DNA from 4 places in the Chryseobacterium sp. G0162 genome. Region 1 is predicted to be linked to each of the others. Evidence: riboswitches for the same ligand, from Rfam matches in the RefSeq annotation. Region 1 holds a riboswitch; each other region holds the start of a gene.

Region 1 (2,204 bases):
AAAACTCTTTCAGATCCCAGTGTTTCGGTTGCTTTTTTAATAAAGGATAGAGAGTTTTCGTAATCATTTTTCCAGATGTTTCTTCCGTCTACGATTCCAAGAGACAGACTCAGGTGTTCAGGAATAGAATGAAGAACATCTTCGAGTTGTTCAGGATTTCTTACCAGATCAATATGCAGAACATTTACAGGAAGTGATGTGGCAAGAGCTAAATTATTCTTTAATCCTTCAAAATAAGTGGTTACAATGAATGTAAGCTTCGGAAACTGTCTTCTAAGTTCAGCATACACAAAAGTATAGACTTCTTTTGCTTTTTCATTGATATCTAATGCTAAAAAGGGTTCATCAAACTGAATCCACTGAGCGCCCTGGCTTTGTAGTTTTGAGATAATCTCAACATAGACCGGAAGAAGATTGTGGGCAAGATCCAGTTTATCAAATCCTTCTTCTTTCTCTTTTCCTAAAAGCAGATAAGAAACGAGACCGATAATCACAGGTTTTGCATTGATCCCCGCCTGTTTGGCGCCTGCAAATTCATTGAAAATCTTATCTGAAGTAAGTTTGAATTGCTGGTTTTTATAAAATTCAGGAACGATGTAGTGATAATTGGTATCAAACCATTTGGTCATTTCCATGGCTGTGATATCTAATTCATCTTTCTGGTATCCTCTTGCCATGGCAAAATAAAGATCCAATTCAGAATTGTTTTTTTTCAGGGCTACTTCATGATAGCGCGTTGGAATAGCGCCTACTACCAGACTCATATCCAGAACCTGATCGTAATAAGAAAAATCATTACATGGAATAAGATCAATTCCGGCTTCTTTCTGAAGGTTCCAGTTTTGACTGCAGATGTTTCTTCCTACGGTAAGAAGTTCTTCCAAAACAATTTTACCTGACCAATATTGTTCGCAGGCTTTTTTAAGTTCTCTTTTGCTACCAATACGCGGGTAGCCCAGAATGTGAGTTTGCATTTTTACAAATTTTAAATTAAACTTATTTTAAATGCTCTTTTCATGCTTCGGAATGCTTGCTAGGATAGAAAAATTTGAAAATCAATGATACAAATGCATGGTACTACTTCATCCGGAGATAAAATGTACTGCAATATATCATCTGTATGACTCAAAAGCTTCAGATCGCGAAAGCATTGTCAATTCAGTAAAGGCAGGTCTCCTGACTTGTAACGGTTTCTGTCATCCTTCCCGCTTTTGGCAGTGGATATCCAAGGACAGAAACCTTTGGTGTGTTACTTACAGTTGCGCGACAGTTCGTGATTTTCACACGATTCCCTATTAATTTACCTTAAGTAAAACCTTTCCTGTTTGATGAAGATTGTAAAGAACTGATCTTTTATCAATATCAAGCCTGATAAAAGATTTTAATTTTGTGTAAAATTATTAAAACAGAATATAATAGCAATTAAAAGTAATTTATTCGGTTAATTAAACTTTTTAAATTATATTATATAGAATATAATTCTGTAAATTTGGATGATTTTAAACTCTAAAAGAATAATATTCTGTGGAACAACTCGATGATAAGGATTTAAAACTCTTGAAACTGCTTCAGAACAACGCAAAACTGACAGTTAAAGAGCTGGCAAAGGAAGTTAATCTATCTCCATCTCCTGTTTTTGAGCGGGTAAGAAGGCTTGAGCAGGAAGGTTTCGTGAAAAGATATGTGGCGGTTCTGGATGCGGAAAAGCTTAATCGTGGATTTACGGTGTTTTGCCAGATCAAATTAAAAATTCATGATCGGTCCGTAGGTTATGATTTTGTAAAAGAAATTCTGGAAATTCAGGAAGTGGCAGAATGTTACAATATTTCCGGAGATTTTGATTTCTTATTAAAGGTTCAGGTTCGGGATATGAAACATTATCAGGATTTTGTATTCAATAAGCTAGGCTCTGTAGATTCTATAGGGAGTACCCATAGCACATTTGTAATGGCTGAAGTAAAGAATAATCAAGGGATAACTTTATAAAAAGGTATCCGTTAAAAATTTAGACATTGAATTTCACACTGTTGCAAGAATTAAAATTGGGGCATACACAGTAAATAATAGTTATGTTTTACAAATGTTCTGCCCCAAAATATAGATTATATTGTTATTTTTATTCCGGCTGAGATATTAATGCCTGGTAGCGGACTTAGGAACTTTAGTTGTGAGTTTTGAAGCCTTGCTTCAGAATTCAACAGATT
Region 2 (2,204 bases), 630 kb from region 1:
AGGCTTGAATGTTGGTTCGCTATTCGTTGACATTACTAATATTTTGTTTAAAAAGGTTATCTAATTTTTGTTCATAGTCATGGTATCCAATGCTTTGGTAGAGTTCTTCTCTGGTTTGCATCGTGTCTAATACATGGGCCTGAGTACCATCTTTACGAATGTGTTCATAGACATTCAATGCGGCTTTATTGGCAGCACGGAAGGCTGAAAGAGGGTAGAGGATCAATCCTACTCCTGCATTTTTCAATTCATCAACCGTGTATAGATTGATCATTCCAAACTCGGTGATATTGGCCAATACAGGGATTCCTGTAGCATCTACAAATTTTTGATAGAAGCTTAAATCGGGGACTGCTTCTGCGAAAATGAAATCAGCACCAGCTTCTTTATAAGCCGCTGCTCTTTCTAAGGTTTTTTCCAATCCTTCATTGGCAAAGGCATCTGTTCTGGCTCCGATTACGAAGTTTTCGTCGGTACGCGCGTCAGCAGCAGCCTTCAATCGGTCTACCATTTCTTCTTTGCTTACAATTTCTTTTCCTGGACGATGACCACAACGTTTTGCTCCTACCTGATCTTCAATATGCAGAGCAGCAGCTCCTGCTTTGATCAATGACTTTACCGTTCTGGCGACATTAAACGCTGATGGGCCAAAACCTGTATCTACATCTACCAATAAAGGCAAATCACAAACATTGGTAATACGCTGAATGTCTACTAATACATCTTCCAGCGTGGTGATTCCCAGATCCGGAATTCCTAAAGATCCGGCAGCAACCCCGCCTCCTGAAAGATAAATGGCATTGAAGCCAGCTTGTTTGGCCAGTAATGCATGATTGGCATTGATGGCTCCTACAATCTGAAGAGGACTTTCTTTGTGCATGGCCTCCCGGAACTGAGCACCGGGCGACTTCCAGTTTTCATTTTTAGTCATTTAATATTTATAGTTTAGTTGAAATTTGTGCGATAAGAAAGAAGAGTTGCTATGCTGCTGTTGTGCGGTAAAAAGAAAATGATCTGAAGAAATCAGATGAGCTATTAATGGGTATGGAGACTGCATTTTTTTCGAAACTCCATAGAACAAGATCTCTGTCATAGATCTGTTATTCATAGATGCATAATCGTGATTGGCTTGGTACATTTTTTAACTTTTTACATAGATTAAACCCAATAAAAAGTTCTAGATAAACTTCACGATGTTTTGTGAGAAAGAAAAATTATGGAAAGGGGACACGGATGAGGTACAGACCCACAAAATAAGCACATGCTGTTCTGCCAGTATCTATCTCAAAAAATGAAACAACTTGATAAACAATTTTATCACACAATTATCCATACCGTATCATACCTGACTATAAGCTTCAGATCGCGAAAGCATCGTCACTACGAAATAGGCAGGTCTCCTGACTTGTAACAGTTTTTATCATCCTTCCCATAGACCGGAGTATACAGTGGATATTGATTTGATAAAAACCTTTAGTTGTTACTTACAGTTGCGCGACAGTTCGTGATTTGCACACGATTCCCTTTTAATACACAGCTAAGTGTAACCAATTTCGGTTGATAAAGAAGGTGTTAAGAACTCCTTGGTGGTAAATATAGCCATTTTATAAGAACGACAAAATATTTTATGTAAACAATAATTAATTTTGGGTAATGAATTGATAATGTTTGTTTTGTGGATCTTTGTTTTTTGGTGGTATGATAAAAATCAGTCTTTTTGTAGTGTTTTTTTATTACCAAATCATTAACAAATACACCTGAATGTTAAATGAAATAAAATAAAGAATGTGTTTTTATGGGTAATTTTTATATTTGAAAATAGACCGATTAAGCCTAATAATCTAGGGTGAAAATTAGAAAATAACTACAGATTTTGAGAAAGTCATCATTGGTAAATATCGGTTGAAATCATTTAATAATTTAGTGAGTTATACCATTGGTATTCCTAAGTTTACTAGGAATTAAATTATACTTTCTTTTAAATGCTGCTGAAAAATGTCTTGGGTTCTTATATCCGATAATATCAGAGATTTCATTGATGTTTAAGTCTCCTTCAAGAAGCATTTTTTTTGCCTGTTCCATCTTTGTATCATTCCAGAAATTGAAAACGGTAGTTCCAAACAGTTCCTTAAAACCTTTTTTTAATGTAAATTCATTGGTCCCTACTTGATGAGCGAGATCTACTAATGAACAGTTTTGGTCAA
Region 3 (2,204 bases), 1.1 Mb from region 1:
AAAAGGACAGTACACGGTGTTCCTTTCTGCTGACCATGGTGGAGCACACTCTGTAGGTTTTTTAAAAGAACATAAAATTCCTACGGGATTCTTTGGAGAAGGTGCTGAAAAGAACCTCAACCAAAAGCTGAAAGATAAATTCGGAGCTGATAAATTGATCAACGCTATTGATAATTATCAGATTTATTTCGATAGAAAAGTATTGGCAGACAGCAAACTTGAATTGGATGATGTAAGAAACTTCGCTATTAAAGAACTGGAAAAAGATCCTACTGTTTTATATGCAGTTTCTGTAGACAGAGTGTCTGAATCAAGCATTCCTGAGCCCATCAAGCAAAGAATTATCAATGGAATCAACAGACAAAGAAGTGGGGATATTCAATTGATCTCTCACGACTCTATGCTTCCGCCATATTCTAAAACAGGAACTACTCATAGTGTATGGAACTCTTATGATTCACACATTCCGTTAATCTTTATGGGTTGGGGAGTGAAACAAGGTGAAAGCAATAAGGCTTATCACATGACGGATATTGCCCCTACAGTTTCTTCATTACTGAAAATTCAGTTCCCAAGTGGAAATGTTGGAAATCCAATTACAGAAGTTATAGGTCAATAATCTTAATAACATATAAAAAAAACATTCCGCTCCGGAATGTTTTTTTATTTTACATACACTGGAAGGTTATTAATTCTTTTTTAGATCAGGATTCAATCGATTCTGCTTTCGTATTTCTTTCATAAAATTCACTTTTTGCCTAATACATTTAAAAAGCTATCTTTGCAAAAATTTTGGTTTCCAGTATATTGGAATGAAAAGGGAATTGGGTGAAACTCCCAAACTGTCCCCGCAACTGTAAATCGCAATAAAAGTTTCTGTAAATAGCCACTGTATAAAAACGGGAAGGCACAGAAAGCGAAAGTCAGGAGACCTGCCAGAAAATTAATCAAAAAAACATATTGCTTTCGGAGGAAAAGTAGAAGGATATGGATATAAAAAGATCTCTAATACTATTTTTGTCATCTTATGGCTGTTTTCTTTTCGGACAGGAGAAAGCTGTAGATACTATTTATATTTTCGACAGCCAGATGAACAAGGTGAAACAATTTCACCCTGTGAAAACAATTCATGCTGAAGATGTTGAAAAAAACTCCAGTAACCTTTCCGAAGTATTAAGATTTCAGTCTTCCATTTATATTAAAGAAAACGGACGTGGTGGAACTGCCTCACCATCATTTAGAGGTACTACTGCTCAACAGACTTCTTTTGTTTGGAATGGAATTAATGTTAATTCCAATTTTCTAGGGCAAGGAGATGTGAACAATATTTCCCTATTCGGATATGACCAGATCGGAATAAAAGCAGGGGGAGGAAGTGTGACTTATGGTTCCGGCGCTATTGGAGGAAGTATTCACCTGGACAACAGCCTTAATTTCAATCAAGGTTTTCACGGCAGTCTATTTTCTGAAGCAGGATCTTTTAATACTTTTAATAATTTTGTTAAAGGCTCATACAGCAATGATAAATTCAGTTTTAAGGCTTCAGGAAATTATTCTATCAGTGAGAATGCTTATGAGGTGAATAAAGAACCCCGGAATTATATAAATCTTAACGGAGAATATTACAATACAAATTTTAATATTTCAGCTGCTTATAAATTCGCTCCACATCATCAGATTTCATGGATTTCTGAATGGTTTAATGGTCAACAGCATTTTCCAATCTTATTTGACAGAGAAACGGAAACAAAATATCAGACTCAAAATGTAAGAAGCCTAATTTCCTGGGATTGGAATAAGACCCGTTTTAATAACTCTTTTAAAGCAGCTTATACGGAAGAAAATTTCCAGTATTTTAATGATATAGACAGACCTAAATTCAGTAGTGGAACTGGAAGGAATTATATTCTGAAGAATGATTTCAATTATTTTCTTACCTCAAAGTGGAACTTCAATATTATTGGAGAATACCAATTTAATAAAGGTGAAGGTTATGGTTCAGGAATAGACCATGTCAGTAGAAATATGGGGTCCATTGCTGGATTGATAAGATATTTTCCTACCACTGATTTACGTTTTGAAGCAGGAATAAGACAGGATTTTGTTGGAGTGACTAAGTCGCCTCTTTTATTTTCTTTTTCAGGAAAATGGAATGCTTTAGATTGGTATAATCTGGGATTAAGTGTTTCAAGGAATTTCAGAGC
Region 4 (2,204 bases), 1.4 Mb from region 1:
ATCCGTACCCAGAATATTTCCAGCCGCATCATAAGCCACTTCTCCCGTGCTTCCCATTCCTACAGGATTTGGAAGTCCTGTAATAGGCTGACCGGATGGGTTTTTAAGTTTAATATATTTAATGACTTCCACATTCCCTTCTGCATTAATTTTAAAATGCATTATCGTTGGTGTAAAATTGGGGGTTAAAAACTTTTTCCCACTTAGGTAATCTGTGTTCGGGCCACGGTCTGTAATGACATAAAATTCTCCTTTTCTTGTAGGATGGGCGGCTGCGCCGGATCCAAATCCGCCATTAATAACATCCACTCCGTTTATTGTTGCCATTTTTGAAAACGGAAACTCCTGAGGAAGCTTAGAATAATTAATATCCTGGTTATTTACATTGTTGTCATCATCTTTACTGCATGACCATAATGAAGCCATCATCAAAGCAGATAATAGTAGTTTTTTCATATTAACTTTTATGGCGCGAAAGTATAACTTGATTATAAACTGATCTTAAATGTAATGCTAATTGTATTTTAACAATATAACCTTGAGATGAATTCAATATAAACAATAAAAATTGAAATTTAACTTCGAAAACCCAAAATTAAAACCCAATTCATTATCAATCAATAAAACCCATTATTAAAAATACAATTCAACATCAGAAAAAACTGAACATTGCTATGTAATTCACAAAACAGACATCAAAAATTTATATGATATATTTGCACCGTTTTTAAGGTTGAACACTGTTCACAATAGGGAATCAAGTGAGAATATTATTCAAATCTTGAGCTGTACCCGCAACTGTAAGCTGTTTTTACCTATAGCTATTAATTATACCACTGGATCAACATCCGGGAAGGTTGGCTATAGGATGCGAGCCAGGAGACCTGCCTTAAATACCCATTTAATTTCAGGATGAAAAATCATCCTGTCAATAAATAAGTTTCGGGAATAAAACTTTAATTTAATTATATTATGAGAAAAATCTCTCTTTTTTTCTTACTGCTTTGTATGCAGTTTTTCTTTGCTCAATTCACTGAAAACGACATTAAGTTTTGGGTAGGAACCGGCTCCAAAAAGGCTTACTTCATTGCCGATTTCAATGACACTAATACACCTGCCTCCTATGCGTGGGGCTATCGTTTTGATGGTAATAATTTAATGGCGGAAGACATGATTAATGCGATTGCGGCGGCAGAACCTGCAATAGAGGCTGATATTCCTTCAGGGTTTTTATACAGTTTCGCATACAATAACCATACTCCAAGTACAGATGATTACTGGATTACCTGGTCTGGTCCCAATGCCGGGAATATGTCCAATCAAAATAATGGTGTAGGTTATACTGCTTTAACAGATGGATTGTGGTTTGGTATTACCTATGGTATTGATGAAATCGACACTCCACCATCAGCTCCTGTACCGGCTTACAGCTCCCAATGGTATACCTCATCTCAAATTACCAATTGGATTGGTACAGGAACTAATAAAAGTCTTGTTGTTGTAGATTTTGGAACCAATAACTCTCATGGTGAAGCCAACTCCTTCGTTTTTGGAATTCAATATAATGGCAGTATAACAGCAGCACAGGCTTTACAGCTAATTCAATCCCAAGCTTCATATTTCCATTTCACTTCTGGCAATAATCAAATTTCCAGTCTGTCATTAAATGCCTTCACGGGAAACAACTCTGGAGCAGAAAACTGGAAATTATATACAGGAAAAGATCTTTCCAGCTGGCAGAAAAAGAATGATCTTAGCCAGATACAATTGAGTAACAATAGCTGGTTGGGATTAAGCTTCGGAGAAAGAAGACCTTTCACTCCTACTGAGGCAAGTAACGCTACACTATCCGTCTCTTCTGTAAATAAAAAGGCCTTATTCAATATTTATCCTAATCCAACGAGTGATTTTATTCAGATTGAAAGTTCTGAAAAGGTGAAAGAAGTAAATATTTATTCTTCTTTAGGGCAGAAAGTAATGACTTCACAGGCAACAAAGATTAATCTTAAAGCCTTAAATACCGGAATCTATTGGGTTGAGGTTAAGACGAAAAGTGGCTCTACGGTGCATAAAATTGTGAAGAAGTAGAAAGGGCTATGGTTTGGACCACCCCGTCAAAAATTCTTTGAATTTTTGACACCCCTCCGGAGGAGGGGAATATCACGTCTTCAATTGTTATTTTCGTTATAGCAATTCGTGCATTC

The links. A riboswitch is a leader RNA that binds a small molecule or an ion and turns the genes downstream of it on or off. The one in region 1 is predicted to bind cobalamin.
Region 2: it holds a riboswitch for cobalamin, as region 1 does, so the genes downstream of both, EG344_RS18950 (hypothetical protein) here and metE (5-methyltetrahydropteroyltriglutamate--homocysteine S-methyltransferase) in region 1, are expected to answer to the same signal.
Region 3: it holds a riboswitch for cobalamin, as region 1 does, so the genes downstream of both, EG344_RS16955 (TonB-dependent receptor plug domain-containing protein) here and metE (5-methyltetrahydropteroyltriglutamate--homocysteine S-methyltransferase) in region 1, are expected to answer to the same signal.
Region 4: it holds a riboswitch for cobalamin, as region 1 does, so the genes downstream of both, EG344_RS04360 (T9SS type A sorting domain-containing protein) here and metE (5-methyltetrahydropteroyltriglutamate--homocysteine S-methyltransferase) in region 1, are expected to answer to the same signal.

Annotation. Positions count from the first base shown of each region.
Region 1 is NZ_CP033922.1:4,865,683-4,867,886, forward strand. Features, by position in the region: gene metE (5-methyltetrahydropteroyltriglutamate--homocysteine S-methyltransferase) at 1-974, opposite strand, end outside; cobalamin riboswitch at 1,149-1,335, opposite strand; gene EG344_RS21810 (Lrp/AsnC family transcriptional regulator) at 1,525-1,986, shown strand; gene EG344_RS21815 (TonB-dependent receptor) at 2,103-2,204, opposite strand, start outside.
Region 2 is NZ_CP033922.1:4,231,624-4,233,827, forward strand. Features, by position in the region: gene prpC (2-methylcitrate synthase) at 1-33, opposite strand, end outside; gene prpB (methylisocitrate lyase) at 20-931, opposite strand; gene EG344_RS18950 (hypothetical protein) at 932-1,138, opposite strand; cobalamin riboswitch at 1,373-1,567, opposite strand; gene EG344_RS18955 (helix-turn-helix transcriptional regulator) at 1,921-2,204, opposite strand, start outside.
Region 3 is NZ_CP033922.1:3,742,016-3,744,219, forward strand. Features, by position in the region: gene pafA (alkaline phosphatase PafA) at 1-619, shown strand, start outside; cobalamin riboswitch at 777-955, shown strand; gene EG344_RS16955 (TonB-dependent receptor plug domain-containing protein) at 988-2,204, shown strand, end outside.
Region 4 is NZ_CP033922.1:948,193-950,396, forward strand. Features, by position in the region: gene EG344_RS04355 (esterase-like activity of phytase family protein) at 1-456, opposite strand, end outside; cobalamin riboswitch at 714-907, shown strand; gene EG344_RS04360 (T9SS type A sorting domain-containing protein) at 973-2,088, shown strand.